Regions from separate parts of the Streptomyces sp. NPDC020898 genome, predicted to be linked through region 2. Evidence: riboswitches for the same ligand, from Rfam matches in the RefSeq annotation. Region 2 holds a riboswitch; each other region holds the start of a gene.
What was found. A riboswitch is a leader RNA that binds a small molecule or an ion and turns the genes downstream of it on or off. The one in region 2 is predicted to bind cyclic di-AMP.

Region 1 (7,792 bases), on a different contig from region 2:
GGATGTGGCGGATTACGGGCAGCACACTCTCGCCGACGACGAGTCCGACCCGGACGACACCGGCGACCCGGCCGCCGAGGCCCCCCTGCTCGACGGCCAGGAAGAGGCCGTCCCGGGCGCGGTACCCGGCGGAGGGCGCGCGGCGTCCCGTGCGGCGGCGCGCAACGCGGGCCGGTCCCGGCGACGCACCCCGGCCAAACGTTCCGCTCTGCTGACGATCGCCGTTCCGTCCGCCTGTGTGATGGGGGTCGCGGGCATCGCCGCCGCCTCCGTGGGCGGGATGAGCGGTGACGACGAGCAGAACACGACGGCTTCGGCGTCGGACGGCGTCGCCGTGAAGCCGTCCACCGCGAACAACAAGCTGGACAGCCAGCTGGCGAGTCTCTCCGCGGGCGCCGACGATTTCGCCGACCGGGCCAGCCGTACGCAGGAACGTATCGACCTCAAGGCCCAGCAGGTCGCCGAGAGGAAGGCAGCGGCGGCGGAAGCGGCCCGCAAGGAGCGGCTGCGCCCGAAGTACGCCCTCCCGGTCGAACAGCACGGCCTCAGCGCCTACTTCGGCCAGTCCGGCATCAACTGGATGTCCGTGCACACCGGAATAGACTTCCCGGTCTCGTACGGCACGACGGTGATGGCCGCGACCGACGGCACCGTCCGGACGCAGTGGAACAGCGCGTACGGCAACATGATGATCGTGACCGACAAGGACGGCACGGAGACGTGGTACTGCCACCTCTCCAGCTACCAGGTCCCGTCCGGTACGACGGTGAAGGCCGGCGACCCCATCGCGTACTCCGGCAACTCCGGCAACTCGACCGGCCCGCACCTGCACTTCGAAGTACGCCCCGCCGGCGGCTCCGCGATCGACCCCCTCCCGTGGCTCCGCAGCCACGACCTGGACCCGACGTAACCGGCAGCCGCGCCCCCTTAGGGGCGCGGGGAACTGCGCGACAAGCCCCCCACCGGCCCGCAGGCGAATAACCTGCGCACCCAGCGGAGCGCTAAAGCTTCTCCACAGGCGCGTACCGCAACAGCAACCGCTTCGGCTTCTCCTCGCCGAAGTCGACCGTCGCCTCCGCGTTCGAGCCCGTGCCCTTCACTCCCACCACGGTCCCCAGACCGAACTGGTCGTGCGTGACCCGGTCCCCCACCGCCAGTGCGACGACCGGCTTCTCGACGCCGCCCCGCCGCGTGGCGAAGCCGGACGCACCCGAGGCCGCGGAACGCGAGCGCGAGGACGACAGCGAGGACGCCACCCCGGAGACCGGGCCGGAGGACGTCGCCGGAGCCATCGCCCCCGTGCGCTTCCACTCCAGATGCGCCGCCGGGATCTCCTCCAGGAAACGCGAGGGCGGGTTGTACGAGGGCTGCCCCCACGCGCTGCGCAGCGCCGACCGCGTCAGATACAGCCGTTCACGCGCGCGCGTGATGCCGACGTACGCGAGCCGCCGTTCCTCCTCCAGCTCCTTCACCTGGCCGAGGGCGCGCATGTGCGGGAAGACGCCGTCCTCCATGCCGGTGAGGAACACCACGGGGAACTCAAGGCCCTTGGCGGTGTGGAGGGTCATCAGGGTGATGACGCCGGAGCCGTCGTCGTCCTCGTCGGGGATCTGGTCGGAGTCGGCGACCAGGGCGACCCTCTCCAGGAAGGCGGGGAGGCCGACCGGGGCCGGGGCTTCGCCCTCCGCGGGCTGCGGGGACCCCTCGGCCGTCTCGGCAGCCGCTCCGGACTCCTGCTCGAACTCCAGGGCCACGGCGGCGAGTTCCTGGAGGTTCTCGATCCGGGTCTCGTCCTGCGGGTCGGTCGACGCCTGCAACTCGGCGAGGTAGCCCGTGCGTTCGAGTACCGCTTCCAGGACGGTCGCCGGGCCCGCGCCCGACTCCACGATCGTCCTCAGGTCCTCCATCAGCGCGTTGAACCGCTTGACCGCGTTGGTCGACCGCGACGCCATGCCGTACGCCTCGTCCACGCGCTTCAGCGCCTGCGCGAAGCTGATCTTCTCGCGCTGGGAGAGCGCGTCGATCATCGCCTCCGCGCGGTCGCCGATGCCGCGCTTGGGCACGTTGAGGATGCGGCGCAGCGGCACCGAGTCCTCCGGGTTGGCGAGGACGCGCAGGTAGGCCAGGACGTCCCGGACCTCCTTGCGCTCGTAGAAGCGGACGCCGCCGACGACCTTGTAGGGCAGGCCGACGCGGATGAAGATCTCCTCGAAGACACGGGACTGGGCGTTCGTCCGGTAGAAGACGGCGACATCGCCGGCCTTCGCGTCGCCCGCGTCCGTCAGTCGGTCTATCTCCTCGGCGACGAACTGCGCCTCGTCGTGCTCCGTGTCGGCGACATAGCCGGTGATGCGCGCGCCCGCGCCCGCGTTGGTCCACAGGTTCTTGGGGCGGCGGGACTCGTTGCGCTCGATGACCGCGTTGGCCGCGCTCAGAATCGTCTGCGTGGAACGGTAGTTCTGTTCGAGCAGGATCGTCGTCGCGTCCGCGTAGTCCTCCTCGAACTGGAGGATGTTGCGGATCGTCGCACCCCGGAAGGCGTAGATCGACTGGTCGGCGTCACCCACGACACACAGTTCGGCGGGGCCCAGGTCGTGCTCGGCGGGCGGTACGTCCACCGGGTGCTCGGCGGTGCCCACGAGCTCCCGTACGAGCGCGTACTGGGCGTGGTTGGTGTCCTGGTACTCGTCGACGAGGACGTGGCGGAAGCGGCGGCGGTAGTGCTCGGCGACGTCCGGGAAGGCGCGCAGCAGGTTGACCGTCGTCATGATCAAGTCGTCGAAGTCGAGCGCGTTGGCCTCACGCAGCCGCGACTGGTACATCGCGTAGGCCTGGGCGAGGGTCTTCTCGAAACCGTCGCTCGCCTGGGCGGCGAAGTCCTCCTCGTCGATCAGCTCGTTCTTCAGGTTGGAGATCTTGGCGCTGAAGGACTTGGGCGGGAAGCGCTTCGGGTCCAGGTCCAGGTCGCGGCAGACGAGCGCCATCAGTCGCTTGCTGTCGGCCGCGTCGTAGATCGAGAAGGACGACGTGAAGCCGAGCCGCTTGCTCTCGCGCCGCAGGATGCGCACGCACGCACTGTGGAACGTCATCACCCACATCGCGTTCGCGCGCGGGCCGACGAGGTGCTCGACGCGCTCCTTCATCTCACCGGCGGCCTTGTTGGTGAAGGTGATCGCGAGGATCTGGCCGGGGTGGACGCCCCGCTCGCCGAGCAGATACGCGATGCGGTGCGTGAGCACACGCGTCTTGCCGGAGCCGGCGCCCGCCACGATGAGCAAGGGGGTGTGGGCGTGCACGACGGCCGCGCGCTGGTTCTCGTTCAGCCCGTCCAGGAGCGCGGCCGGGTCCACCGCGGGGCGCGGGGCACCGTCGCGGTAGTACGCGTCCCGGTCCGGCGGCGCGTCGAACTTCCCGCCGAACAGATCGTCCGGAACGGGCTCCGGCACGTGCTCGTCCTCGGGCGGCGGCGGGGGCTCCTCCTCATGGGCGCGAGGGCCCCGGAGGTCCGCCAGGAAGCTGTCATCAAAGAGGCTGCTCATCGCTCTCCGAGTCTAGGCGCCCCCACTGACAACCCGCCCCGCCCCCGGAAACATGGAGGGCGAGGATCTACCGGAGCTACCCGTGCACACTCACAGATCCGAACAATTCGCCAGAAATCATTCCGGATCGGTTTCACGAATCCACGTTTAAACCTAAGGTCACAAAAACGTATCGGACATAGCGGTCATCAACCTTCACAGGAGCCACACCAGTTGGTTAGCGTGCCCTAAGGCCGCTCGAACCCCACCGGCGAACGTCGCCGGGCCGCGCGGCCTCCGCCGAGTCCGATCGTGCCGCCCTGTGCGGCAGGAGCCGGGGACCCACCGAAAACCTGGGGTGAATCGGTCCGACTGCCGTCCAGGGCAAGGACCGTAGGGCAACCCTTCCGAATCACCCGCCCGAACCCGACAGCTAACCCGGTAGGCGGAACATGGAAGGAGTCGCCTCCCTTGGCGTCGTCGCACCGCAAGTCGCGTCCTGCAGGAACGCGCGTAGCAGGCATACGGACCCCCGCCCTCGCCACGGCGGCACTGACCTCCGTGGCCCTGCTGTCCCAGACCGCCACCGCCGCGCCCACGGAGCCCACGACACCCCCGGCACCCTCGGCCGACGACCAGCCGAGCATGGAGGAGGTCGAGGCGAAGATCGGCGACCTCTACCGCCAGGCGGAGTCGGCCACCGACAAGTACAACGGCGCCAAGGAGAAGACGTCCAAGCAGCGCAAGCGCGTCGACACCCTGATGGACGACGTGGCCCAGCGCACGCAGAAGCTCAACGACGCGCGTGAGGAGCTGGGTTCGTTCGCCGCGGCCCAGTACCGCACCGGGTCCGCCGCCCCCGACACGGCGACGTTCCTGCTCGCGGACGACCCGCAGGACTACTTCGACCAGAACCAGCTGATGGACCGCCTGACCGCCCGCCAGAAGGGCTCGGTCGACGACTACGTCACCCAGCAGGCCGAGACGACGCGGATGCGCCAGGAAGCCACCGCGAGCCTCGAATCGCTCACGGAGGCCCAGGACGACCTCCAGACGACCAAGACCGCCGTCCAGACGAAGCTCGCCCAGGCCCGTCAGCTGCTCTCCCGCCTCACCGCCGAGGAGAAGCTGCGCCTCGCGGCGATCGAGCGGGAGAAGCAGACGGAGGCCCGCCGTCAGGCGCAGGAGCTCGTCCGCCAGCAGCAGGCGGCGGAGCAGCAACGCCAGCAGGAGGCCGCAGCGGCGGCAGCCGCGGCGGCCCAGCAGCCGACGGGCGGCAGCACCCCGGACACGTCGACGCCGACGGTCACCGACTCCTCGTACGCCGCCAAGGCCGACAAGGCCCTCACCTTCGCACGCGCACAGATCGGCAAGCCGTACGTCTGGGGCGCGACCGGCCCGGACTCGTACGACTGCTCGGGCCTCACCCAGGCCGTCTGGAAGGCTGCCGGAGTCGACCTCCCGCGCACCACCTACGACCAGGTGAACGCGGGCACGACGGTCTCACTCTCCGACATCCAACCCGGTGACCTGGTCTTCTTCTACGACGACATCAGCCACGTCGGCCTCTACATCGGCAACGGCATGATGATCCACGCGCCGAAGCCGGGCACGTACGTCCGTGAGGAATCGATCTTCTACGACGGCGAGTCGGCGATCCACAGCGTGGTGCGCCCCGCCTGAGGGTTCGGTCAGGTCGGGTCAGGTCCAGAGCACGGCAATGAAGATGTTCGCTGTGGTGAACAGGCCCACCAGACCGAACAGACGCTTGTCCACGGTCTCCTCGTCGCGCTGCACATAGACGAGGCCGAGGATCACGATCAGCAGGGCCAGCTTCACGCCGATCTTGACGTTGTCGACCGGCTGGTCGTCGGCCTGATTGAGGCCCACCAGGGCGACACCGGTGACCAGCATGGTGAACGCGCCGTGCAGCATCGCCGGCACGAAGCGGGCCGTGCCCTGCCCCATCGCCTTCAGCTGGGTGAGAAACCCGCCCAGGAGCGAGGCGATGCCGATGATGTGCAGGCCGACGAAGAGATGGATGAGTACGTCCATGGCCCGGAGCCTAATCAGAGGCGCCCGCACGACCTGACACCGGGCCGGGCATGGGGTGCTCCGGGATCTCGCATATATGCACCCCATAGCACTGTGTCACCGTCGCGTGTCCCGGAAGCGCCGCATCGGTCAGTCGACTGCGTGAAGTCGGCGGCGGCGGACCGCGATCACGGTCGCATACGGTCACCCGGCGATCGGCTCACGCCAGTTCCGCACATGGCGTTACCCCCACGACACACTCAGGTTTAGCGTCCTCCACCAGGTGCCCGGCTCCCCACCGCCGCCCGGGCCAGGGGCGGCAGTCGGACACCACCGCCGAGAAAGTCCGGCGGCGGACCGCTCCCCCTGTGCGAGCCGCCGCCGGACGCGCGACCGCCCTCCTGGGGTCCGCTTCCCGGCGGTCGTACGAAAGGACGTGACGCCCCGGTGGCAGCGCACCGCAAGCCCCGACAGCGCTCGCTCAACGGCAGTACGGCCCGCACCGCCGCGACGATCGCCCTCGCGGGCGCGGCGACGGCGACCGGCTTCGACGGCATCGGATACGCCGATCCACAGCTGACCGCGGCGCAGGTCGAGGCCAAGGTGAACAAGCTGTACGAGGAGGCGGAGGTCGCCACCGAGAAGTACAACGGCTCGAAGGAGAGGGCCGAGCGGGCGGAACGGAGGCTGGAGAACCTGCGCGACGAGGCGGCGCGCAAGGAGGAGGGGCTCAACTCGGCCCGGGAGGCGCTGGGTTCGATGGCCGCGGCGCAGTACCGCTCCGGCGGTCTCGACCCCGCGCTGCAACTCGCCCTCTCCGACGACCCCGACCGCTACCTGGACGGGGCCGCGTTCGCCGAACGGGCGGGCAGCAGACAGTCGTCGGACGTGGCCCACGTACGCAAGCAACTGCGGGAGATCGAGCAGCTGCGCGGGGCGGCCCACGTCGAACTGACCTCCCTCAAGTCCCGCCAGGCCGAGCTGAACCGCCACAAGAAGACGGTCACCGGAAAACTGGGCGAGGCCCGCCAACTGCTGTCCCGCCTCAGCTCGGAGGAACGCGCCCGGCTCGCGGCGGACGACGGAAGCTGGGGCGGCGGGCATGCCTCCCGGTCGTCGGGGGGTGCGCGGGACGGGCTCGGGGCAGCCGGAGTCGCTGACGCCACCGCGGCAGCTGGGGCAGCCGGAGTCGCCGGGGCGCCCAACTCGCGTGCGGCGGAGGCCGTTTCGTACGCCTACCAGAAGCTCGGGAGCCCCTATGTGTGGGGCGCGACCGGCCCGGACGCCTTCGACTGCTCGGGCCTCATGCAGGCCGCGTACCGCTCCGCCGGCATCTCCCTGCCCCGCACGACCTACGCCCAGATCAACGCCGGCCAGCGGGTCTCACGGTCCGAACTCCTCCCCGGCGACCTGGTGTTCTTCTACTCGGGCATCAGTCACGTGGGCCTCTACGTAGGCCGCGGACAGATGATCCACGCCCCGAACCCCTCGGCACCGGTACGAGTGGCACCTCTGGACGAGATGCCGTTCGCGGGGGCCACGAGGGTGGTGTGAGCGGCCGCGCGGTGCCCCCGGGTCCCTCCTGACCTACGAGGCGCCCTGCCCCTAGACGAGCCGCCGTGCCGTGGCCCACCTCGTCAGCTCGTGCCGGTTCGACAGCTGGAGCTTCCTGAGGACCGCCGACACATGCGACTCCACCGTCTTCACGGAGATGAAGAGCTGCTTGGCGATCTCCTTGTACGCATAGCCCCGGGCGATCAGCCGCAGCACCTCCCGTTCCCGCTGGGTGAGACGGTCGAGGTCCTCGTCCACCGGCGGGGCGTCCGTGGACGCGAACGCGTCCAGTACGAACCCGGCGAGGCGCGGCGAGAACACCGCGTCGCCGTCCTGGACGCGGAAGACGGAGTCGACGAGGTCCGCGCCGGTGATCGTCTTCGTGACGTATCCGCGCGCACCGCCCCGGATCACGCCGATGACGTCCTCCGCCGCGTCCGAGACGGACAGCGCCAGGAAGCGGACCGGCTGCTCAGGGTCGCCCATCAACGGGGCGCAGCGGCGCAGTACTTCAACACCGCCGCCGCCCGGCAGATGCACGTCGAGAAGGACCACCTCGGGCCGGGTGGCGGTGATGACGGTGACCGCCTGGTCGACGTCGGCGGCCTCGCCGACCACCTCGACGCCGGTCCGCTCGGTCTGCCCGATCTCGGCCTGTACGCCCGTACGGAACATACGGTGGTCGT
Region 2 (7,792 bases):
CTCGTCGGTCGCGTGGGCGAGATGACCGCTGCGGAACAGCCGTCCGGGCGCCACGCGCCGCCCGTCAACGGTCGGCAGGCCGCCCACATCACGGAAGTTTCGTACGCCGCCCAGCTCGGGCTCGGTCGACGGGACCTGCTGCGTCACGAGGGCTCCCTCCCACACCGCCCCGCGGACGCTGCTCGTCGACGGGCGCGCTTCGACGATACGACATGCCTGGATAGGCCAAGGAGTTTTCCACAGGCGTTGCCGTCGGGCCTGTGGCCCTTGATGATGTTGAGACGTGAGCGTGCCTGTTCGGATCTGTGGGGACATGATGCTGGAAATCGCCGGAACCGGTCGTACGTGGCTTCTCTCGGGACCCACGAGCAGTTACGCCGTCCATCTGACCGAGGACGACGAGCTGCTGCACCTGCACTGGGGCCCGCGGATCGCCCTCGCCGACGCGGAGGCGCTCGCGGTCCGTCCGCTGCCGGACTACTGGCCCTTCGAGTCCCCGCTCGACGGCCACGAGGAGTACCCGGTCGAGGGCGGCCCCCGCTTCGTACGGCCCGCGCTGTCCGTGCGGACCGACGAGCGCCGGGGCACCGAATGGCGGTTCGAGGCGTACGAGGAGGCGGAGGGCGGCGAACTGCGGCTGCGGTTCCGTGACGCGGGGCTGGCGATCACGCTCCACTACCGGATGCGCCATGACGTGGTGGAGCGCTGGGCGACCCTCACCCACGACGTGCCCGACGGGACCGGCGGCCCGCTGGAGCTGCTCCGCGCGGACTCCGCCACCTGGACGCTCCCCGAGCGCGAGGGCTGGCGCCTCTCCCAGTTGCACGGGCGCTGGGCGGCCGAGTCCCGGCTGGTGCGCTCTGACCTCACCTACGGTGAGAAGGTCATCGGCAGCCGGCGCGGTCACACCGGGCACCAGCATCTGCCCTGGGTGGCGCTCGACACCGACGCGACCGAGGAGCACGGCGAGGTGTACGCGTGCGCGCTTGGCTGGTCGGGGTCGTGGCGGATCGCCGTCGCCCAGCTGCCCGACGCCCGCGTGCAGATCACCGGCGGTGCCGGATACGACGACTCGGGTCTGCTGCGGCTGGCGGCGGGCGAGTCCTTCAGCACGCCCGTCTTCGCGGGGCTGTGGACCGACTCCGGTCACGGCGGGGCGAGCCGCGCGTGGCACGCGTACCAGCGCGCGTTCGTCATTCCGGACGCGGACCGGGACCGGCCCGTGCTCTACAACTCCTGGGAGGCCACGGAGTTCGACATCTCCGAGGAGCAGCAGGGCACGCTGGCCCGGCGGGCCGCCGCGATGGGCGTCGAGCTGTTCGTCGTGGACGACGGCTGGTTCGGGGCCCGCACCAGCGACCGGGCCGGCCTCGGCGACTGGACGCCCAACCCGGACCGCTTCCCGGCGGGCCTGGGGACGCTCGCCGAGTATGTGCACGCCCTGGGGATGCGGTTCGGCATCTGGGTCGAGCCCGAGATGGTCAACCCGGACAGCGACCTCTACCGCGCGCACCCCGACTGGGTACAGTTCCAACCGGGACGAAAGCGGACGGAGTTCCGCAATCAACTCGTACTGAACCTCGCGCGTGAGGATGTCCGGCAGTACCTCTGGGAGCAGCTCGACGCGCTTCTCTCCAGCGCCCCGGTCGACTACGTGAAGTGGGACTTCAACCGCTGCTTCACCGACGCGGGCTGGCCCGGCGAGGACTACCCGCAGCGCCTGTGGGTCGACCACGTACACGGGCTGTACGCCCTGCTGGACCGGTTGCGGGCGGCGCATCCGAACGTCGCCTTCGAGTCCTGCTCGGGCGGCGGCGGCCGGATCGACCTCGGTGTCCTCGCCCGTACGGACCAGGTGTGGACCTCCGACAACACCGACCCGCTGGACCGGCTCGCCATCCAGGAGGGGTTCAGTCAGATCCACCCGGCGCGGGTGATGGCCGCCTGGGTCACGGACAGCCCGAACACCCAGCTCAACGGCCGGGTCAGCTCGCTGCGTTTCCGGTTCGTGAGTGCGATGGCCGGGGTGCTCGGCGTCGGCGGCGACCTCGCGAAGTGGACGGAGGAGGAGCTCGCCGAGGCCGGGGAGTGGGTGGGCCTGTACAAGGAGATCCGGCCCGTGGTGCAGCGCGGGGACCTCTACCGGCTGCGCCGGCCGGCCGGTGGCCTGAGCGCGGTGCAGTACGTGCTCGGGGACGAGACGGTCGTCCTCGCCTGGCTCCAGGCGCAGCACCACGGGGAGCCGGTTCCGGCGGTGCGGCTGCGCGGACTCGACCCGACAGGTACGTACGAATGCCGCGAAACAGGTGAAGTCCACCGGGGTGCCGTGTTGTTGCACCGTGGGCTGCGGACCGGACTGAAGGGCGACCTTGATGCGGCAGTTTTCCGACTGCGTCGCCTTTGATGCTTCTGTCCGCTAATGGGGCCTTCATTCCAACTCGCTTGGGAATAAAGGTTGCTGTGAATAGGTCGAGTGAGCAGCGTCATATCCGTGACCGTCTGTCGCCGTCATGTTCACGTAATTTCGGCGTGTTTTAAGGGAGTTCGAGGGGCGGAAAGATCCGGGATTGACGGACAGTGACCGGTAATTCTGGGGAGGATCACAGGAAACCCTTACACAGGGAACCTCAGGCTTGTTTCCGTGCGTCTTGGTCGCTTACGTTCGCCACCAATCCGGACGGACGCCCAATCCTGCCGCCGCCCGGATCCCGCATCGAGCACCCGACCACGGCAGGAGCGGGGGACCCACAGGTAGAACGCCTGTTCCGGTCTCTGGAACAGGCTTGGGGTTAAGTCACGTTCAGGCGTGGCCGGACATCTCCAGTCCGCACCCGACAGCTCACCTCGCAGGCGACGGAGAGGAATTCGTCATGCCCGCGAAGGGTAAGCACCGCCGCCCGAAGTCCCAGCGATTCACTCGCTCGATAGCCGTCGCCGGAACCGGCGGAGCGGCTCTCGCCCTGCCGCTGCTGGGAGCCACCGGCGCCCACGCGGCCACGGCGGAGGCCGGCACCCAGTCCGTTCAGTCCCTTTCGGGAGCGGTCACGTCCGTAACGGTCGAGTCCGTTTCCGCGAAGTCGGAAAAGGCCGCCGCCAAGAAGGCGAGCGTGAAGACGTACGCGGTCCAGGCCGGCGACTACCTCTCGAAGATCGCCCAGGAGCAGAGCGTCAGCGGTGGCTGGCAGAAGCTCTACTCGGACAACCGCACGGCGATCGGCGCCGACCCGGCTCTGATCCACCCCGGTCTGAAGCTGACCATCGGCAAGAAGGCCGCGTCGACCTCGCCGTCTTCGTCTCCCTCTTCCTCGTCTTCGTCGTCTTCTTCGGGGTCCTCCTCGAAGTCCACGCAGACGGAGGAGTCGAAGCCGGCCGCCGAGACCTCGGCGCAGACCGAGGCCGCCGACACCGGCAGCTCCAGCGGCTACACCCTCCCCGTGGCCGATGCCGCCGTCGGTACCGCCTACCGCGTGGCGGGCAGCATGTGGTCCAGCGGCTACCACACGGGCGTCGACTTCGTCGTCCCGACCGGCACCTCCCTCAAGGCTGTCGGCGCCGGCACGGTCGTCTCCGCCGGCTGGGGCGGGGCGTACGGCAACCAGGTCGTCATCAAGCTCGCCGACGGCTACTACGCCCAGTACGCGCACCTCTCCCAGCTCTCCGTCTCGGCCGGCCAGACCGTGACCGAGGGCCAGCAGGTCGGCCTCTCCGGTGCCACCGGCAACGTGACCGGACCGCACCTGCACTTCGAGATCCGCACCACCCCGGACTACGGCTCCGACGTGGACCCGGTCGCGTACCTCCGCTCGCAGGGCGTGGCCGTCGGCTGACGCCCACCCTCCGCGAGAACTCCCGCCGAAGGCCGGACCCGATCCCCGGGTCCGGCCTTCGGTGCGGTCGGTGCCTGTGTGGGTGCGGGTGCGATAGTGAACTCCCGCACCGTGTAAGCGCTTTCCCCTCAAGGAGCCGCCTCGTGACGACCACCCGCAGAGCTTTCGGAGTCCTGGCCGCGGGCGCGGCGCTCACCGCACTCGTCCCGGCCGCGAGTGCCAGTGCCGCCACGCGCGGACGCCTGATAGCCCGCGACGACTTCCGGCACGGTCTCGGCCAGTGGGCCGTGGAACTCCAGGACGGCGGCAGCGTCACGGCGGCCCGGGGCGCCCTGGAGATCGACGTACCCAGCGGCGCGACCGTCTGGTTCAAGCGCGGTTTCCAAGGCCCGTACGTCATCGAGTACACGGCCACGCCGATCTCGGCGGGCGGGGTGAACGACCGGGTCTCCGACCTGAACAACTTCTGGAACGCGGTCGACGTCCGCTCCCCTGACGACCTCTTCGCCACCCCGCGGGGCGGTGCCCTCGCGGAGTACGACTACCTCAAGACGTACTACGTCGGCTACGGAGCCAACACCAACACGACGACCAGGCTGCGCCGTTACGTCGGTGAGGCCGGCGTACGCCCCTTGATCTACGACTACACGGAGCCGCTGCTCGTCCCGAACGCGCCGCATCGGGTGCGGATCGTCTCGGCCGGTTCGACGGTCCGCTGGTGGAACAACGGGCGGCTCGTGTTCGACTACACCGACCCGGACCCGTACACGAGTGGGCACTTCGCCTTCCGTACGACGTGGAGCCACTTCCGGATCAGCGACTTCAGGGTCCATGAGCTGTGCGCGCCCGGTATTCCGGGTTGACCAATACTTGACGAGTGGCTTATCTCACCGCGAGTCAACCCTTTCCTACGGTCGCGTAGCTCACATCGGAAGGGGAATGATGGGCCGATGTGGCAGACGATTCGAAGAATGACGGCAGAGCAGTGATCGGGTCGTACGTGGCGGTGGGGGACAGTTTCACCGAAGGCGTCGGCGACCCCGGCCCCGACGGGGCGTTCGTCGGCTGGGCCGACCGGTTCGCGGTACTGCTCGCGGACCGGCGCTCCGAAGGCGACTTCGACTACACCAACCTCGCTGTACGCGGGAGGCTGCTCGACCAGATCGTGGCCGAGCAGCTTCCGCGCGCGAAGGAGCAGGCGCCGGACCTGATCTCCTTCTGCGCGGGCGGCAACGACATCATCCGGCCCGGCAGCGACCCCGACGAGGTCGCCGAGCGCTTCGAGCGGGCGGTGATCGACCTCACCTCGACGGTCGGCACGGTCATGGTGACGACCGGCTTCGACACCCGCAACGTCCCGGTGCTGAAGCACATGCGCGGCAAGATCGCCACGTACAACGGACATCTGCGGGCCATCGCCGACCGGTACGGCTGTCCCGTGCTCGACCTGTGGTCCCTGAAGACCATCCAGGACCGGCGGGCCTGGGACGGCGACCGACTGCACCTCTCCGCTGAGGGCCACACCCGTGTCGCCCTGCGCGCGGGCCAGGTCCTCGGCCTCGAAATCCCGGCCGACCCGGACCAGCCCTGGCCGCCGCTGCCTCCCCGAGGCACCTTGGAGATCCGTCGCGACGACGTCCACTGGGCCCGCCAGTACCTGGTTCCGTGGATCGGACGGAGGCTGCGGGGGGAGTCGTCGGGGGATGAGGTGACGGCGAAGGGGCATCTCTCGCCGGACGACATCAAGAGCCGCATCGACTGGGTCGCGTGAGCTCTTTTGGTTTTCAGCGCCGGGCGGGCAACCTCAGCCTGTCCGGCGTTTGAGGACGAGGCCGTTCAGGCCGAAGCGGGGGTCTGGGGGCGGCAGCCCCCAGGACCGGCGCCCACACCGACTCGCCGGCCCACACCGACTCACCCGCCGGAGGTCAACGCCGCGCGCTGAAGCCCCAGTTCACCAGCCAGCGCCGCGTCCACCCACTGCTCCGCCCGCGCCCGCGACACCCCGTCGTACGCCGTCATCTGGACGGCCAGCCCGTCCAGCAGCGCCGTGAGCCGCAGCGCCGTGCCCGTGGGGTCGGGGCACTGGAACTCGCCCGCGGCCACGCCCTCCGCGATGACCTCGGTGATCGCGGCCTTCCAGCGCCGGTCCAGATCGCCGGCGACCTCCCGCAGCGCGGGGTCCCGCAGGGACACCGCCCACCCCTCGATCCACAGCCGCCAGCCCTTGGCCTGACCGGTCGGCGCGTACCAGCGCACGGCGGACCGCAGGCGGCGCAGCGCCGGTGAACGGCGCCCGAGGAGCTTGCCCAGGTGGGTGAGATCGGCCTCGGCCGCGTACCGGAACGCGGCGGCGACCAGCTTCTCCTTGGTCGAGAAGTGGTACAGCACCAGCGCGTTGCTCACCCCGAGGACAGCGGCCACGTCGGCGATCCTGACCGCCGCCACGCCCCGCTCCTCAATCTGCCCGATGGCGGCCCGCAACAAATCCTCGCGCCGCTCGGCCACACTCAACCGCACCCTTGCCACGCGGCCACAGTAATCCGTCGTCAGGAGGCGATGCCGCAGAGCCCTGTCAGCGGTACCAGCCGAACCGTTCCGCGATCACCGGCAGCCTGTCCTCGACGATCGCGTGCGCCGCCGCCCGCGGAGTCGCCCCGTCGGCCTCAGCGCGCGCGAGCACCTGGTCGATCAGGGCACGCATCGAACGCCGGGTGTACGCGAAGGCCTCCTCCGCGTCCGCGCCGATGTCACCGAACAGCGTCCACCACCACCAGGCGTTCGTCCCGGAGTTGACGACCACGTCCGGCAGGACGACGATGCCGCGCGCGGCGAGCAGTTCCTCGGCCTTTGGCAGTACGGGCATGTTGGCGGCCTCGACGATCCAACGCGCGGTGATCCGCTCCTGGTTCCCGGTGTCGACGGCGTACGAGACCGCCGCCGGCACCAGCACCTCCGCACCGGCGGACAGCCAGGCGTCGCCCGGCAGTTCACGGTCGTAGGGGCGCAACACCGCGCGGTCCACGGTGCCGAACGTGTCCCGCGCCGCGAGCAGCGCCTCGACGTCGAGGCCGGCTGGGTTGGCGATCGTGCCCTTGATGTCGGCGACCGCCACGATCACGAGTCCCGCGCGCGCGAGGAAGCGTGCCGTGGCCCCGCCCATCGTGCCGAGCCCCTGCACGGCGACCCGTGTCCCGGCGTACGGCAGCCGGGCCCGGTCGAGCGCCGCAAGTACGGACTCGGCGACCCCGCAGCCGCCGACCAGTTCGTCGAGCCCGATGCCGTCCACCTCGACCGTGAACGCGTCCGCGAGCCGCGCGCGGGCCGCGGTCTCGTCGTCCAGCAGTGGATAGACGGCCTGGATCGACGACACGAGCCCGGCCTCCGTCGCCGCCCGGTCGACGAGGTCCTGGGTGAGGCCGAGGTCCTCGCCCGTGGTCCAGACGCTCTCGACGTACGGCCGCACCGCGCGCAGATAGCGCACCAGCAGGCCGTACGCCGCCGGGTCCCGGGGATCGCAGTCGACCCCGCCCTTGGCACCGCCCAGGGGGATGTAGCGGCCCTGCGGGTTGTAGTGCAGGGCTTCCTTCATGGTCATGCCGCGGGCGAGCCCGGCGACCTCGTCCAGGGTGCAGCCCTCGCGCATCCGCAGTCCGCCGCTGGACACGCCCCGCACCAGCCTGTCGACGACGAGGAAACCCTGGCGGCCGGTGACGTGATCGGTCCAGGTGAGGGAGAGGAGGGGAGCGTTGTGAGGGGTTGCCATACGCGCAATATACTGACTCGTCGTTCAGTTGTGGCTGTCGTGCAGCCCCGGCGCCGCGCGCTCCGCGTCCCTCGTGCGGCCCTTGGGTCGCGTTTCGTCGGCTTCCGTAGACTTCAGTCACCCTTCGGTGTCCGAACTTTGGTCTTTCCTTGGAATGACGCCGCCGACACGTGCACGACACCGGAGTGTCAGAGAGGGCGAC
Region 3 (7,792 bases), on a different contig from region 2:
GCGCCGACCAGGTCCTTGATCTTGGCGATCACCTTCTCCGGGCCGACGGTGAAGGGCAGTTCGGTGACGACCAGGCCCATGCGGCGCGCCGTCACGTTCTCCACCGACACCGTGGCGCGGATCTTGAACGTGCCGCGGCCGGACTCGTACGCGTCCCTGATCCCGGCGAGGCCCACGATCCGGCCGCCGGTGGGCAGGTCGGGACCGGGGATGTGCCGCATGAGGGTGTCGAGGTCCGCGTTCGGGAAGCGGATCAGGTGCCGGGCGGCCGAGATGACCTCGCCGAGGTTGTGCGGCGGCATGTTCGTGGCCATACCCACGGCGATGCCCGACGCGCCGTTCACCAGCAGGTTCGGGAAGGCGGCGGGCAGCGCCACCGGTTCCTGTTCCTGACCGTCGTAGTTGGGGGCGAAGTCGACCGTGTCCTCGTCGATGGACTCCGTCATCAGGGACGCCGCGTCGGCCATCCGGCTCTCGGTGTACCGCATGGCGGCCGGCGGGTCGTCGTTGCCGAGGGAACCGAAGTTGCCGTGACCGTCGACCAGCGGCACGCGCATGGAGAACGGCTGGGCCAGACGCACCAGTGCGTCGTAGATCGACGAGTCGCCGTGCGGGTGCAGCTTACCCATGACCTCGCCGACGACGCGGGCGCACTTCACATAGCCGCGGTCGGGGCGCAGGCCCATCTCGTTCATCTGGTAGACGATGCGCCGGTGTACGGGTTTGAGGCCGTCGCGGGCGTCGGGCAGGGCTCGGGAGTAGATGACCGAGTACGCGTACTCGAGGAAGGAGCCCTGCATCTCGTCGACGACGTCGATGTCGAGGATCCGCTCCTCGAAGTCATCGGGCGGCGGGGTCTTCGTGCTGCGGCGGGCCATCGCTGCCGGCTCCTTCTGTTTCCTGGTCGTTCGCCTGCGGGGCGTCTGCCCTGAGGCTCACTCTTGCCGAGACGTGAACGGGATCTGACGCGGACCATTGTGGACTGCCGCACTGACAACGTGGACCAAGGCCCGTCCCTGCGGCGGTGTTGGGCTGTGGACGACGGTGCTGAAACGTACCGCCTGCGGGCCGGGGAATCTCGCTGTCGGCGTACGACCTCCGGGAACTTCGCCAGCACTCCACACGCTTGCATACAGTGGCAGGACCGGCAGGAATTCAGCGGTTGCAACAACCGCACCCGCGATCGAAGGGACGTACATGCCCATGGGTCACACGGCCACAGCCGAGGCAGGCTCCGGCGGCCTGACAGCGACCGAGCACCGCCTCGCCAACGGGCTGCGCGTGGTGCTCTCCGAGGACCACCTCACCCCGGTCGCGGCGGTGTGCCTCTGGTACGACGTCGGGTCGCGCCACGAGGTCAAGGGCCGTACCGGCCTGGCTCACCTCTTCGAGCACCTGATGTTCCAGGGCTCGGGCCAGGTGAAGGGCAACGGCCACTTCGAACTGGTCCAGGGCGCGGGCGGCTCGCTCAACGGCACCACCAGCTTCGAACGCACCAACTACTTCGAGACCATGCCCACCCACCAGCTGGAGCTCGCCCTCTGGCTGGAGGCCGACCGCATGGGCTCGCTGCTCGCGGCCCTCGACGACGAGTCCATGGAGAACCAGCGGGACGTCGTCAAGAACGAGCGCAGGCAGCGTTACGACAACGTCCCCTACGGGACGGCGTTCGAGAAGCTGACCGCCCTCGCCTACCCGGAGGGCCACCCGTACCACCACACGCCGATCGGCTCGATGGCGGACCTGGACGCTGCGACCCTGGAGGACGCGCGAGCGTTCTTCCGTACGTACTACGCGCCCAACAACGCGGTCCTGTCGGTCGTCGGTGACATCGACCCCGAGGAGACGCTCGCCTGGGTCGAGAAGTACTTCGGATCGATCGCCGGGCACGACGGCAAGCCCGCGCCGCGCTCCGGCGCCCTCCCCGACGTCATCGGCGAGGAACTGCGCGAGGTCGTCGTGGAAGAGGTCCCCGCGCGCGCGTTGATGGCTGCCTACCGGCTTCCCGAGGACGGCACGCGTGCGTGCGACGCGGCAGACCTGGCGCTCACCGTCCTCGGCGGCGGCGAGTCCTCCCGCCTCTACAACCGGCTCGTACGGCGGGACCGTACGGCGGTGGCGGCCGGGTTCGGCCTGCTGCGGCTGGCCGGAGCGCCCTCCCTGGGGTGGCTGGACGTGAAGACCTCCGGCGACGTCGAGGTGCCGGTCATCGAGGCGGCCGTCGACGAGGAGCTCGCCCGGTTCGCCGCGGAGGGCCCCACGGACGAGGAAATGGAGCGCGCCCAGGCCCAGTTGGAGCGCGAGTGGCTGGACCGGCTCGGCACGGTCGCGGGCCGCGCCGACGAACTGTGCCGTTTCGCGGTGCTGTTCGGCGACCCGCAGCTCGCCCTGACCGCCGTACAACGCGTGCTCGACATCACGGCTGAGGAGGTCCAGCAGGCCGCCAAGGCCCGGCTGCGCCCCGACAACCGCGCGGTGCTCGTCTACGAGCCCCTGACCGCCGACACCGACGAGAACACTGCCACCGACACCGACGAGGAGGCTGGCAAGTGACCGGGCTCGCCACGATGGAGTTCCACCCCCAGCCGCAGGCGGGCGAAGCCAGGCCCTGGGCCTTCCCGGCGCCCGAGCGCGGCACGCTCGGCAACGGCCTGACCGTCCTGCGCTGCCACCGCCCCGGCCAGCAGGTCGTGGCCGTCGAGGTGCTCGTCGACGCCCCCCTGGAGGCCGAGCCGGCCGGTATCGACGGGGTGGCCACGATCATGGCCCGGGCCTTCTCCGAAGGCACCGACAAGCACTCCGCGGAGGAGTTCGCCGCCGAACTGGAGCGCTGCGGCGCCACCCTCGACGCGCACGCCGACCACCCCGGCGTGCGCCTCAGCCTCGAAGTCCCCGTGTCCCGGCTCCCCAAGGCGCTCGGTCTGCTGGCCGACGCCCTCAGGGCTCCCGCGTTCGCGGACAGCGAGGTCGAGCGACTGGTGCGCAACCGGCTCGACGAGATCCCGCACGAGATGGCCAACCCCTCCCGCCGTTCCGCCAAGGAGCTCTACAAGGAGCTGTTCCCGGCGGCCGCGCGCATGTCACGCCCGCGCCAGGGCACCGAGGAGACGGTCGCGAAGATCGACTCCGTGGCCGTACGCGCCTTCTACGACAGGCACGTCCGCCCCGCCACGGCCACCGCCGTGGTCGTCGGTGACCTCACCGGTATCGACCTGGACGCGCTGCTCGGGGAGACCCTGGGGGCCTGGACCGGCTCGACGGCCGAACCGCGGCCCGTGCCGCCGGTGACCGCCGACGACACCGGCCGGGTCGTCATCGTGGACCGCCCGGGCGCCGTGCAGACCCAGCTGCTCATCGGCCGCGTCGGCGCCGACCGGCACGACCGTGTCTGGGCCGCCCAGGTCCTCGGCACGTACTGCCTCGGCGGCACCCTCACCTCCCGCCTGGACCGCGTCCTGCGCGAGGAAAAGGGCTACACCTACGGTGTACGGGCGTTCGGCCAGGTACTGCGCTCGGCTCCGGACGGGTCGGGCGCCTCGATGCTCGCCATCAGCGGCTCTTTCGACACCCCGAACACCGGCCCTGCCCTGGACGACCTCTGGAAGGTGCTGCGCACGCTCGCCGCCGAGGGACTCACCGACGCGGAGCGCGATGTCGCGGTGCAGAACCTGGTGGGGGTGGCCCCGCTCAAGTACGAGACCGCGGCGGCCGTCGCGAGCACCCTGGCCGACCAGGTCGAGCAGCACCTGCCCGACGACTACCAGGCGACGCTGTACCGGCAGCTCGCCGCGACCGGCACCGTGGAGGCCACCGCGGCGGCCGTGAACGCCTTCCCGGTGGACCGGCTGGTGACGGTCCTCGTCGGGGACGCGGCGACGATCGAGGAGCCCGTCCGGGCCCTCGGTATCGGCGAAGTGAGCGTCGTATCCGCCGAGTAGCGGTACCGGCGTAAACGACAGGGGCCCGGTGACGGAAGCGTCACGGGGCCCCTCTTTGTCCATATTGATGAGCAAGTTGCCCGTATTGATGGAGAGGTTGATGGTCTGCACTGTGGCATGCGCGACAAAACCCGTGATCCGTTTGTCGATTGAAAGAGGTCCCGCTTAGCGTCTGTCCGTCTGTCCGTAAGGCACTGCGCCGCAGCCGCGGCACCGGGCAGTCATCGCCGAGTCCCCGTACGGCGCGAGCCAGGGGAGCCGGGGACCCACCTTGTGAAGTCCCTGGGGTGAATCGGACGCCCGCGCGTGCAGCGAGGGGGTCCGTAGGAGACCTTCCTGCTCCGAACCCGTCAGCTAACCCGGTAGGCGAGAAGGAAGGAAAGGACCAGCCACTACATGGCGTTCACCCGCGCCACCGGGAAGCACCGTCGTCCCAGCCGCCCCAGCCTTGTCTCCCGTACGACCGCCCGCGCGGCCGGCGTCGCGGCTCTCGCCACCACAGGCGTCGTCGGCAGCCTCGCCGCCCCGGCGCTCGCTGCGGAGTCCGCCGTCGAGCAGACCGGCCTCACCCCGGTGATCTCCATCGGTGACTCGCTGGCCGACGAGATCGACGCCCAGGCCGCCGCCCAGGAGCAGGCCGCCGAGAAGGCCGCCGCGGAGAAGCGGGCCGTGGCCGCCGCGAAGAAGGAGGCGGAGGAGCGGGTCAAGGAGGCACGTGAGGCTGAGGCCCGCGCCGCCCGCGAGGCCGAGCGCAAGCGCCTCAACACCTATGTCTCCCCGATCTCCGGCTCGTACATCTCCACGGGCTACAAGACGGGCGGCGCCGTCTGGTCCTCGGGCAGCCACACCGGCGTCGACTTCCACGCGGCGTCCGGTACTACCGTCCACGCGGTGGGCTCCGGCACCGTCGTCGAGGCCGGCTGGGGTGGGGCCTACGGCAACAACATCGTGATCAAGATGAACGACGGTACATACACCCAGTACGGTCACCTGTCGTCCGTCAACGTCTCCGTCGGCCAGGCGGTCACCCCGGGCCAGCAGATAGGCCTCTCCGGGGCCACCGGCAACGTCACCGGTGCGCATCTCCACTTCGAGGCCCGCACCACCGCGGAGTACGGCTCGGACATCAACCCCGTCGCCTACCTCCGCTCGCACGGCGTGAACGTCTGACGACCGCTCGCACCGCTTGTCGTGGCCCCGGCTCCCTGAGCCGGGGCTTTCGGCGTTTCGGAGGGCCGTGTGTCCAAAAAATATCCATGGATTCCGGCCTGCCATCGGAAATTCCGGTTCTCTGCAATAGAGTCACTGAACACACGTCAATCATCGACGTTTCACGGGGATTAAAGCGGAGGTCGGACATGCGTATTCCGGCGCACTCGGTATGCACGGCGATCCGGGACGACATCGTCGCCGGTGTCTACGAGCGCGGCAGCCGGCTCACCGAGGAACTGCTCGCGCGCCGGTACGGCGTCTCGCGCGTCCCCGTCCGCGAGGCCCTGCGCACGCTGGAGGCCGAGGGCTTCGTGGTGACCCGGCGGCACGCGGGCGCGTGCGTCGCGGAACCCACCGAGCAGGAGGCCTCCGACCTGCTGGAGATGCGCATGCTCCTGGAGCCGCTGGGCGCCGCCCGAGCGGCCCAGCGACGCACCGAGGCCCACCTGAAAGTGCTGCGCGGCCTGGTCAGGCTGGGGCAGGAGCGGGCCAGAAGGGGCAACAGTGAGGATCTGCGCTCCCTGGGGGGCTGGTTCCACGAGACGCTCGCCCAATCGTCCGGCAGTCACGCCCTGACCTCGACGCTCACCCAGCTGCGGCACAAGATCGCCTGGATGTACGCGGTGGAGGCACCGGCCAGCCCTGTCGAGTCCTGGGCGGAGCACGGGGCGATCGTGGACGCGGTGGCGCGCGGCGACAGTGAGCGGGCCCGGGCGGTCACGGCGCTGCACACCGAGCGGGCGACCGCCGTGCACCGACTGCGCTTTCCGGGCAGCGGAGACCGTGCCGATCGTGTGAGGACTTCGCAACATCCCGTAAACATGACGGGCCTGCGGCATTAACACTGGCGCCGTATACAAAGAGGGTGGAATTCGCGGGGGATTAATTTTGCTGCCCGTAAACGGGAAATGCGAAGGGCTCGCTCGGAATTCCGGGCGAGCCCTTCGTGTGTGCGGATGGTGTCTTTGAAGCGAGGGCCGTCGCCGGCCCCGATAATTCCTCAGACCGTCTCGGGAAGTTCCTCGAGTCCCTCGGCCACCAGCTTCGCCAGACGGTCGAGCGCGATGTCGGCGCCCTCCGCCTCGGAGGCGAGGACGATCTCCTCGCCACCCTGGGCGCCCAGCCCGAGGACCGCCAGCATGGAGGCCGCGTTGACGGGGTTGCCGTCGGCCTTGGCGATCGTCATGGGGACGCCGGCGGCCGTGGCCGCACGGACGAAGATGGAGGCGGGGCGGGCGTGGAGGCCCTCCGCCCAGCCGACGTTGACGCGGCGCTCAGCCATGTGATGCTGCCCTTCAGTGTCTCAGGGTTGTCTAGACCATTGTTCCATAGCGTGAAGCGTGCCGGGAAGCAGGTGAGAACCTGTCCCGGAACCGCGTTCGAACCCCGGCCTGGGCCCGACTTCGGTCCCCCACAGACTGCCTCGCGACGTTGTCGTATGCGAGCCGTACTCTGGGGCGCATGCAGAACTCGTCGGACCGGCACGAGTACCCCGCCCACTGGGAGGCGGACGTCGTGCTGCGTGACGGCGGCACCGCCCGTATCCGGCCCATCACGGCGGACGACGCCGACCGGCTGGTCAGTTTCTACGAGCAGGTGTCGGACGAGTCGAAGTACTACCGCTTCTTCGCGCCCTATCCGCGCCTGTCCGCAAAGGACGTCCACCGCTTCACCCACCACGACTTCGTGGACCGGGTGGGGCTCGCGGCCACGGTCGGCGGCGAGTTCATCGCCACCGTACGCTATGACCGCATTGATGCCGACGGCCTGCCCGCCTCCGGTCCGGCCGACGAGGCCGAGGTCGCTTTCCTGGTGCAGGACGCTCACCAGGGCCGGGGCGTCGCCTCCGCCCTCCTCGAACACATCGGGGCCGTCGCCCGCGAGCGTGACATCCGCCGCTTCGCCGCCGAGGTGCTCCCCGCCAACAGCAAGATGATCAAGGTGTTCACGGACGCCGGGTACACCCAGAAGCGCAGCTTCGAGGACGGCGTCGTCCGCCTGGAGTTCGACCTGGAGCCCACCGACCGCTCACTTGCCGTCCAGCGCGCGCGGGAACAGCGGGCCGAGGCGCGCTCCGTACGCAGGCTGCTCGTCCCGGGCTCCGTCGCCGTCATCGGAGTCGGCCGCGCCCCCGGCGGCGTCGGCCGCAGCGTCCTCGACCACATCAGGGACGCCGGTTTCACCGGTGACCTGCACGCGGTGAACAGCGCGTTCCCGGCGGAACAGAAGGACGTCGACGGAGTACCGGCCCACCGATCGGTGCGTGACATCGCGGGCCCCGTCGATCTCGCCGTCGTCGCCGTCCCGGCCGCGTCCGTTCCCGAAGTGGTCACCGAGTGCGGTGAACACGGCGTCCAGGGGCTCGTCGTGGTTTCCGCCGGATACGCGGAGAGCGGCCCCGAGGGACGGGAACGGCAACGCGAACTCGTGCGGCACGCGCGCACGTACGGGATGCGCATCATCGGCCCCAACGCCTTCGGCGTCATCAACACGGCGAAGGACGTCCGGCTGAACGCGTCGCTGGCGCCCGAGATGCCGCGGCCCGGACGGATCGGGCTGTTCGCGCAGTCGGGGGCCATCGGTATCGCCCTGCTGTCCCGGCTGGACCGGCGCGGGGGAGGCGTCACCGGGGTCACCGGTGT
Region 4 (7,792 bases), on a different contig from region 2:
ACGCGGCGGGGTTCGACGTTCCGCTGCCGCAGGGTGAGGGGGTCGGCTACGAGCTGCTGGAGATGGCGGTACGGGCGGAGCGCGAGGGCGTCGATCCGGAGGCGGCGTTGCGGGTTGCCGCGCGGGCTTATCGGGATGCGGTGCGGGCTGCTGAGGGCCTCCCCGCTTAGTACCGTTGCCCCACGGGTGGGCGCGAAACGTGGGGGCTTGTGTGGCAACGGAGTTGGAGGAGCTCAGGAACGCGATCCTGAGCGCGATCCACGGCTCACCGACAGCGGCGGAACGGGTCGCGGAATTGTTGGAACGGTCGGACATTCCCGGATTGGTGGACGCCTGGATCCTGGACCGGCCGGGGCAGGCGGCGGCCGACGAGCGGCTGTTCCTGCTGGGGATCCTGTCCCGCGATCACCCTCAGATCATTGCCGGCCTCCGGGAGATCTCGCGGGACCACACCCCCGTGCCCACAACGGCCAGCAGGGTCGCCGGAGACCACCTCGACTTCCGTGACGCGACCTTCCACGAACGGTTCGTCGGCGTGCAGCACAATCACTACGGCTCCGCCCCCGCCACCGCCCCGGCGTGGTGGAGGCCGGTCGGCGAGGTGGGCCCTGTCGAGTTCGGCGTACGCCCGACCCGCCACGTACCCGGGCTGCCCGACGTGCCGCCGTACGTCACACGGGATTGCGACCAGGACCTGCACACCAAACTCGCCCACAGCGGTCTCGTGCTGATCCTGGGGGAACCGTACGCGGGCACGTCGTTCACGGCGTGGCAGGCAGTGCGCTCGCTGGAGGGGTACCGGCTGTACGCACCGGATCCCGGCGAGGATCTGCGCGGCCTGCCCGACCGGTTGAAGGCCGCGCCCGGCGACTACGTGATCTGGCTCGACGAGTTGACCGAACACCTCGGTGAAGGCGCCCTGGAACCACGGCTGCTGGGGCGGCTCACCAGCCACGGCGCGGTGGTCTTCGGCACAATGAGACCCGCCGAGTACTACCGCCGCCGTGCCGGGTCCACCCCTGGTGACCGGGTCGTCGCCATGGCGCGCACGGTGGATCTGCCGCGTGAGTGGAGCGAGGCCGAACTGGCGCGGCTGGGGGCACATGACGACGACCCCCGCGCGTACCCGGCGTACATGTGGAGCGGCAAAGAGGGCGTGACCTCCTATTTCGCGATCGGGCATCTGCTGTTCGACGAGTGGACGCGCGCCGGAACGCAACTGGAGCATCCGCGAGGGCAGTTGCTGGTACGGGCCGCGGTCGACCTCGCCCGGTGCGGGGTCACGAAGGCCGTGCCGACCGCTCTTCTCAAGGCTGCCGAGTTCCCCTACCTCCGTGGAGAGCAGGAACGGGAGTCGTTCGAGGACTCGTTGGCATGGGCGACGACACCGTTGTTCGGAGTCTCCGGGCTGCTCGTCTCGGGGGAGAAGAACGACACCTGGCGGGCCTACGGGGCACTGGTCGCCGAGGTGTTGCGCTCGGAAAACCTGCCGCCCGTTCCGGACCAGGTGTGGTGGACCCTGCTCGAGAGACTGAACGACTGGGGCATCGACCGCGCGGCTGTCCTGGACGCGGCACGCGCCGCGTTCCGTTCCCGTGTCGAGGCGGGGGACGTCGGGATCATGCGCAGGTTCGCCTGGGAGACGGACGGTGAGGAGAAGGAGGCCTGGCTCCGCAGAGCGGCGGACCTCGACGACGACGAAGCGGCCGTGCAACTGGGGGAACTCCTCCTGAGGCGTGGGGACGGGCCGGGCGCGATCCCCTATCTGGAGAGAGCCGCGTCGCGGGGGAGGGCGGCAGCCGCCGGTCTCCTCGGACTCCACTACCGGAACCAGGCCCAGCGCTGGCTGACCGAGGCCACCGTAGCGGGCGACCAAAGGGCCAAACGCGCCCTCAGCGAGTGGGGGAGCCTTCTCCCTCCGCGAATCTCTTCACCCGCCCCCGATACCGTCACCGAGTGACTGACCAGCCCGGCTCCCCGCCCCCCGCCCCCGAACTCTTCACCTGGGAGTTCGCCACCGACCCCTACCCCGCCTACGCCTGGCTCCGTGAGCACGCGCCCGTGCACCGGACCAAGTTGCCCAGTGGCGTGGAGGCCTGGTTGGTCACCCGGTACGGCGATGCCAAGCAGGCCCTCGCCGATCCCCGGCTCTCGAAGAACTCCGCCCATCACGACGAGCCCGCGCACGCCAAGGGCAAGACCGGTATCCCCGGTGAGCGCAAGGCCGAGTTGATGACCCATCTGCTCAACATCGATCCGCCGGACCACACCAGGTTGCGCAGGCTCGTCTCCAAGGCGTTCACGCCTCGCCGAGTGGCCGAGTTCGCACCCCGGGTGCAGGAACTCACCGACAACCTCATCGACCAGTTCGCGGCGCGCGGCTCCGCCGATCTCATCCACGAGTTCGCCTTCCCGCTGCCCATCTACGCGATCTGCGACCTGCTGGGCGTACCCCGCGAAGACCAGGACGACTTCCGGGACTGGGCCGGGATGATGATCCGGCACGGGGGAGGGCCCCGGGGCGGGGTCGCTCGGTCGGTCAAGAAGATGCGGGGCTATCTCGCCGAGCTGATCCACCGCAAGCGCGAGGCGCTGTCCGACGTACCCGGACCCGGTGAGGACCTCATCTCCGGGCTCATCCGCGCCTCCGACGAGGGCGAGCACCTCACCGAGAACGAGGCCGCCGCCATGGCCTTTATCCTCCTTTTTGCCGGTTTTGAGACGACCGTGAATCTGATCGGCAACGGCGTCCACGCCCTCCTCACCCACCCCGAGCAGCGCGCCCGCCTCCAGGCGTCTCTCGCCGCCAAGGAGTCCGCCCTTCTCGAAACGGGCATCGAGGAACTCCTCCGCTTTGACGGCCCCGTGGAGCTGGCCACCTGGCGCTTCGCCACCCGTCCGCTCAGTCTCGGCGGGCAGGACATCGCGGCCGGTGATCCCGTGCTCGTCGTCCTCGCCGCCGCCGACCGGGACCCGGAGCGGTTCGCCGATCCCGACGTTCTCGATCTCACCCGCCGGGACAACCAGCACCTCGGGTACGGCCACGGCATCCACTACTGTCTCGGCGCCCCGCTCGCCCGCCTGGAGGGGCAGGCAGCCCTCGGCACCCTCCTCACCCGTCTCCCTGACCTGCAACTCGCCGCAGACCCCACCGAGTTGAGATGGCGGGGCGGCCTCATCATGCGTGGACTGCGCACCCTGCCCGTCGAGTTCACGCCAGTTCGCGAATCCGGGCATACCCAGCCAGTGGTGACGTAGAAGGTCACGGAATGGTGACGCTCCGTCAACAATGTGATCTTCACGTGATCTGCGCGGCATTAACTTGTGATGAGTGATCGTCTGCCGATACGTTCACGCACTAGTGCGGCGCCCTGCGGTGTCCATCGACACCTGTCGTTGCCCGTCATCGCCCGTCGCACTGGCCCCCGCTGTCTCGTGAAAGGCCACCGCATGCTCTCCGGGAACGGTCGTCACCGTCGCCCCCGTCAGGCCCCGGCTCTGCTGGTCGCGGCCGGCGTGGCAGGCTCCGCCATCGCCATTCCGCTGCTCGGCGCCACCGGCGCGAGCGCGGCCAGCGGTACCACGTGGGACCGGGTCGCGGAGTGCGAGAGTGGCGGCTCCTGGAGCGCCGACGACGGCAACGGGTTCTACGGCGGCTTGCAGCTGACCCAGATGGACTGGGAGGAGTACGGCGGCCTCACCTACGCCCCGAGTGCCGACCAGGCCAGCCGTTCGCAGCAGATCGCCGTCGCCGAGAAGGTGCTCGCCGACAAGGGGGCCGGGGTCTGGGAGGCCTGCGCGCTGCTGTCCGGGCTCGGCAAGGACACCGGCTCGGCCGACGTCGACACCGGCGTGGCCGGCGACGGCACCAGCACCAGCAGCGGCAGCGGTATCGGCTCCAGCACGGGCGTGGACGCCGGTGTGAGCGAGGGCGGCACCTCCTCCTCGGCTTCGACGCCGCCCTTGACGCCGAAGTCGACGCCGACGTCACCCACGCCCTCGACGTCGCCCTCGACCGACTCCGCCGAATCCGCCGACTCCGAGTCCTCCACCGGTTCCTCGCCGTCTCCCGTGCCGTCCGTCGCGGCGACGACCGACTCCGTCGAGTCGTCCACCCCGCTGTCGCCGTCGCCTTCCCCCTCGTTGCCCGGTACCGGCGACTCGCAGGAAGGGGACAGTTTCCTCACGGACACGGCAAAGAGTGCAGAACAGGGCAACTCCGGGCAGAGCGCCGAAAACGGGACCGGTCGTCATCGTGGCGACACCGAGGGCTCGTACACCGTCCGTGCCGGCGACACCCTTTGCGACATCGCCGACTCCCTTGGCCTTGAGGGTGGATGGTCCGAGCTCTACCTCGAGAACGAGCATGCCCTCGGCACTGACCCGGACCTTATCCTCCCCGGTCAGACCCTTGCGGTAGGTAGCGAACCGGGGCAAAAGTAACCGGAGTTCACGTCACACTTCGTGCTGAATGTCCGTTATAAATGCAGTGAGAGATAGGTCTCAGAAGCCCTGATCGTCTTTGTATTTCAGGGGATCACCTGTTTACGGTCGTGATCGCTCGCCACCGCGGGCCCCGCCGGTCGCAACGCCGAATCCTGCCAACGGCCGTCCGGGAACAGTCGTCGCTATCAAGCGCCGTAGGCAGGAGCGGGGGACCCAAGGTAGGTGCCGCACCGGGCAGTTGACCGGAGCGGCTTGGGGTTAAGTCGTACGTCCAGGACTCGGACGTACGGCCGGGCAACTCAACCGGCCCGAACCCGACAGCTCACCTCGCAGGCGTCGGTGAGGGGATCACGCATGCTGTTTTCCGGTAAGGGCAAGCACCGCCGTCCGTCCAAGGCCACCCGTGTCGTCGCCATCGCCGGTGTGACCGGTGCGGCCGTCGCCGCTCCGCTCCTGGCGGCCGGCTCCGCCTCCGCCGCCACCTCCGCCGAGTGGGACACGGTCGCCCAGTGCGAGTCGGGCGGCAACTGGTCCATCAACACCGGCAACGGCTACTACGGCGGTCTCCAGTTCTCCGCCTCCACCTGGGCCGCGTACGGCGGCTCGTCGTACGCCTCCACCGCCGACCAGGCCTCCAAGTCCCAGCAGATAGAAATCGCCGAGAAGGTCCTCGCGGGCCAGGGCAAGGGTGCCTGGCCGGTCTGCGGCGTGGGCCTGTCCGGCGCCGCCTACGACGGCGGTTCGAGCAGCGACGCGGGTACGAGCGACAACTCGTCCAGCGGTGCCGGCAGCTCCGACAGCTCCAGCGAGGCCACCACGCGTTCCTCCGGCGATCAGTCGGCCTCCCGTTCGCAGGAGCGGCCCGCCGCGAAGAAGACCGTCACCACCCCGACCGGCAAGAAGGTCGAGAAGGGCGACGGCGAGTACAAGGTCGTCACCGGTGACACCCTCAGCGAGATCGCCGAGGCGCACGACGTCGAGGGCGGCTGGACGAAGCTCTTCCAGCTGAACAAGGACATCGTCGACGACGCCGACGTCATCTACCCGGGCCAGCAGCTGCACCTCAGCTGACCCCGGTCACCTGCGGGCCGGGTCTTCCCCCAAATCCCAGTCGGCTCGAAGGTGAACCACAGCGCCCTCACATCCGTGGCTTCCATAGTGAAGACCTCGTGAGGGTCACCCCCGTCCCCCACGGGCTCCCCGCTCCGGTGCGTTCTCCCCCGTACGCACCGGGGCGGGGCTTTTTTGTGCCGCCTGCTGGCCCGTCTGTCGGCCCGTCCATTGCCCCGTTCATTGTTCCGCCTTTTGTTCAGGTGGGGAACAATGTTTACCCTCTGTTCTGTCCAGGGGGTGGCCGGCGGACCTGCCGATCCCCCTCGGGCGGTTAGGCTCATCCCGCGGGGCCCCAAAAAGTCCCGCGTACCCGCGTCACATCCCAGAAGGAGATGCTCGTGCCGTCCATCGACGTCGTCGTAGCCCGGGAAATCCTCGACTCGCGAGGCAACCCCACCGTCGAGGTCGAGGTCGGCCTCGATGACGGCAGCACCGGTCGTGCCGCTGTCCCGTCCGGCGCCTCCACCGGAGCCTTCGAGGCCATCGAGCTGCGCGACGGTGACCCCAACCGCTACCTCGGCAAGGGTGTCGAGAAGGCCGTCCTCGCCGTCATCGAGCAGATCGGCCCGGAGCTCGTCGGTTACGACGCCACCGAGCAGCGCCTGATCGACCAGGCGATGTTCGACCTGGACGCCACCGACAACAAGGGCTCCCTCGGCGCCAACGCCATCCTCGGCGTTTCCCTCGCCGTCGCCCACGCGGCGTCGGAGGCCAGCGACCTCCCCCTCTTCCGCTACCTCGGCGGCCCGAACGCGCACCTGCTGCCCGTTCCGATGATGAACATCCTGAACGGCGGCTCGCACGCCGACTCCAACGTGGACATCCAGGAGTTCATGATCGCCCCGATCGGCGCGGAGTCCTTCTCCGAGGCCCTGCGCTGGGGCGCCGAGATCTACCACACCCTCAAGAAGGTGCTGAAGACCAAGGGCCTGTCCACCGGTCTCGGCGACGAGGGCGGCTTCGCCCCGAACCTGGAGTCCAACCGCGCCGCGCTCGACCTCATCATCGAGGCCATCAAGCAGGCCGGTTACGTCCCCGGTGAGCAGATCGGCCTCGCGCTCGACGTCGCCGCGTCCGAGTTCTACAAGGACGGCAAGTACGAGTTCGAGGGCAAGTCCCGCACGGCCGCCGAGATGACCGAGTACTACGAGGAGCTCGTCTCCGCGTACCCGCTCATCTCCATCGAGGACCCGCTGTACGAGGACGACTGGGACGGCTGGAAGACCATCACCGACAAGCTGGGCGACAGGGTCCAGATCGTCGGCGACGACCTCTTCGTCACCAACCCGGAGCGCCTCGCCCGTGGCATCGAGGAGGGCTCGGCCAACGCCCTGCTCGTCAAGGTCAACCAGATCGGCTCGCTGACCGAGACGCTGGACGCCGTCGAGATGGCCCAGCGCAACGGCTTCAAGTGCATGATGTCCCACCGCTCCGGCGAGACCGAGGACGTCACCATCGCCGACCTCGCCGTCGCGGTGAACTGCGGCCAGATCAAGACCGGCGCCCCGGCCCGCTCGGACCGCGTCGCCAAGTACAACCAGCTGCTGCGCATCGAGGAGATCCTCGACGACGCCGCGGTGTACGCCGGTCGCTCGGCCTTCCCCCGCTTCAAGGGCTGAGCCTGCTGAGCCCGCAGAGCCTGTAACGGCTTGGGCAGCGTCGTACGTACGTCCCCGTACCCGGTCCCGTACCGTGTGCGGGGACGTACGCACGTGCGGCACGGACAAGCGCAGACGCTCGGGGAACGGGGAGGCGGGAGACATGGCCGTGAAGGACCGGGACCGGTTCTCCACCGCGACCAGGATCAAGCTGCTCGGGGAGCAGACCGCGGCCCGCGTCTACCGCTCCCAGACCAAGCGCCAGGCCCGCCGCTCCCGCCTGACCGGCCGGGCGGCCCTGCTCGCCCTGGTCCTCTGCTCGCTGATCGTGGCGCTCGCCTATCCCATAAGGCAGTACGTCTCCCAGCGCGCCGACATCGCCGACACGGCACGCGAACGCGACCGGGCCAGGCAGCGGGTCGAGCAGCTCCGCGACCTGAAGGCACGCTGGCAGGACGACGCGTACGCCGAGCAGCAGATCCGGCAGCGGCTGCACTATGTGATGCCGGGCGAGACCGGGTACATCGTGATCGACCCGGACGCGGCGAAGCAGTCGCACGCCGACCTGGGCGCGGCCGACCGCCCCTGGTACGCGAACGTCTGGGACGGCGTGGACAAGGCCGATCAGGCAGGCT

Region 1: it holds a riboswitch for cyclic di-AMP, as region 2 does, so the genes downstream of both, ACH4TV_RS26115 (NlpC/P60 family protein) here and ACH4TV_RS20195 (peptidoglycan DD-metalloendopeptidase family protein) in region 2, are expected to answer to the same signal.
Region 3: it holds a riboswitch for cyclic di-AMP, as region 2 does, so the genes downstream of both, ACH4TV_RS36185 (M23 family metallopeptidase) here and ACH4TV_RS20195 (peptidoglycan DD-metalloendopeptidase family protein) in region 2, are expected to answer to the same signal.
Region 4: it holds a riboswitch for cyclic di-AMP, as region 2 does, so the genes downstream of both, ACH4TV_RS27095 (transglycosylase family protein) here and ACH4TV_RS20195 (peptidoglycan DD-metalloendopeptidase family protein) in region 2, are expected to answer to the same signal.

Annotation. Positions count from the first base shown of each region.
Region 1 covers NZ_JBIRRV010000008.1:271,217-279,008, reverse strand. Annotated here, with positions in the region: gene ACH4TV_RS26125 (M23 family metallopeptidase) at 1-910, shown strand, start outside; gene pcrA (DNA helicase PcrA) at 1,002-3,539, opposite strand; cyclic di-AMP (ydaO/yuaA leader) riboswitch at 3,807-3,981, shown strand; gene ACH4TV_RS26115 (NlpC/P60 family protein) at 3,990-5,201, shown strand; gene ACH4TV_RS26110 (hypothetical protein) at 5,220-5,573, opposite strand; gene ACH4TV_RS26105 (NlpC/P60 family protein) at 6,000-7,106, shown strand; gene ACH4TV_RS26100 (LuxR C-terminal-related transcriptional regulator) at 7,158-7,792, opposite strand, start outside.
Region 2 covers NZ_JBIRRV010000006.1:47,465-55,256, forward strand. Annotated here, with positions in the region: gene ACH4TV_RS20185 (tyrosine-protein phosphatase) at 1-147, opposite strand, end outside; gene ACH4TV_RS20190 (alpha-galactosidase) at 317-2,404, shown strand; cyclic di-AMP (ydaO/yuaA leader) riboswitch at 2,689-2,866, shown strand; gene ACH4TV_RS20195 (peptidoglycan DD-metalloendopeptidase family protein) at 2,871-3,827, shown strand; gene ACH4TV_RS20200 (DUF6250 domain-containing protein) at 3,971-4,690, shown strand; gene ACH4TV_RS20205 (SGNH/GDSL hydrolase family protein) at 4,813-5,598, shown strand; gene ACH4TV_RS20210 (TetR/AcrR family transcriptional regulator) at 5,739-6,353, opposite strand; gene ACH4TV_RS20215 (Glu/Leu/Phe/Val dehydrogenase dimerization domain-containing protein) at 6,400-7,590, opposite strand.
Region 3 covers NZ_JBIRRV010000015.1:109,447-117,238, forward strand. Annotated here, with positions in the region: gene ACH4TV_RS36170 (DNA topoisomerase (ATP-hydrolyzing) subunit A) at 1-878, opposite strand, end outside; gene ACH4TV_RS36175 (M16 family metallopeptidase) at 1,198-2,553, shown strand; gene ACH4TV_RS36180 (M16 family metallopeptidase) at 2,550-3,938, shown strand; cyclic di-AMP (ydaO/yuaA leader) riboswitch at 4,154-4,321, shown strand; gene ACH4TV_RS36185 (M23 family metallopeptidase) at 4,335-5,108, shown strand; gene ACH4TV_RS36190 (GntR family transcriptional regulator) at 5,297-5,992, shown strand; gene ACH4TV_RS36195 (HPr family phosphocarrier protein) at 6,151-6,432, opposite strand; gene ACH4TV_RS36200 (GNAT family N-acetyltransferase) at 6,612-7,792, shown strand, end outside.
Region 4 covers NZ_JBIRRV010000009.1:69,500-77,291, reverse strand. Annotated here, with positions in the region: gene ACH4TV_RS27115 (nucleoside triphosphate pyrophosphohydrolase) at 1-170, shown strand, start outside; gene ACH4TV_RS27110 (hypothetical protein) at 212-1,960, shown strand; gene ACH4TV_RS27105 (cytochrome P450) at 1,957-3,258, shown strand; gene ACH4TV_RS27100 (transglycosylase family protein) at 3,451-4,443, shown strand; cyclic di-AMP (ydaO/yuaA leader) riboswitch at 4,627-4,797, shown strand; gene ACH4TV_RS27095 (transglycosylase family protein) at 4,801-5,517, shown strand; gene eno (phosphopyruvate hydratase) at 5,898-7,178, shown strand; gene ACH4TV_RS27085 (septum formation initiator family protein) at 7,321-7,792, shown strand, end outside.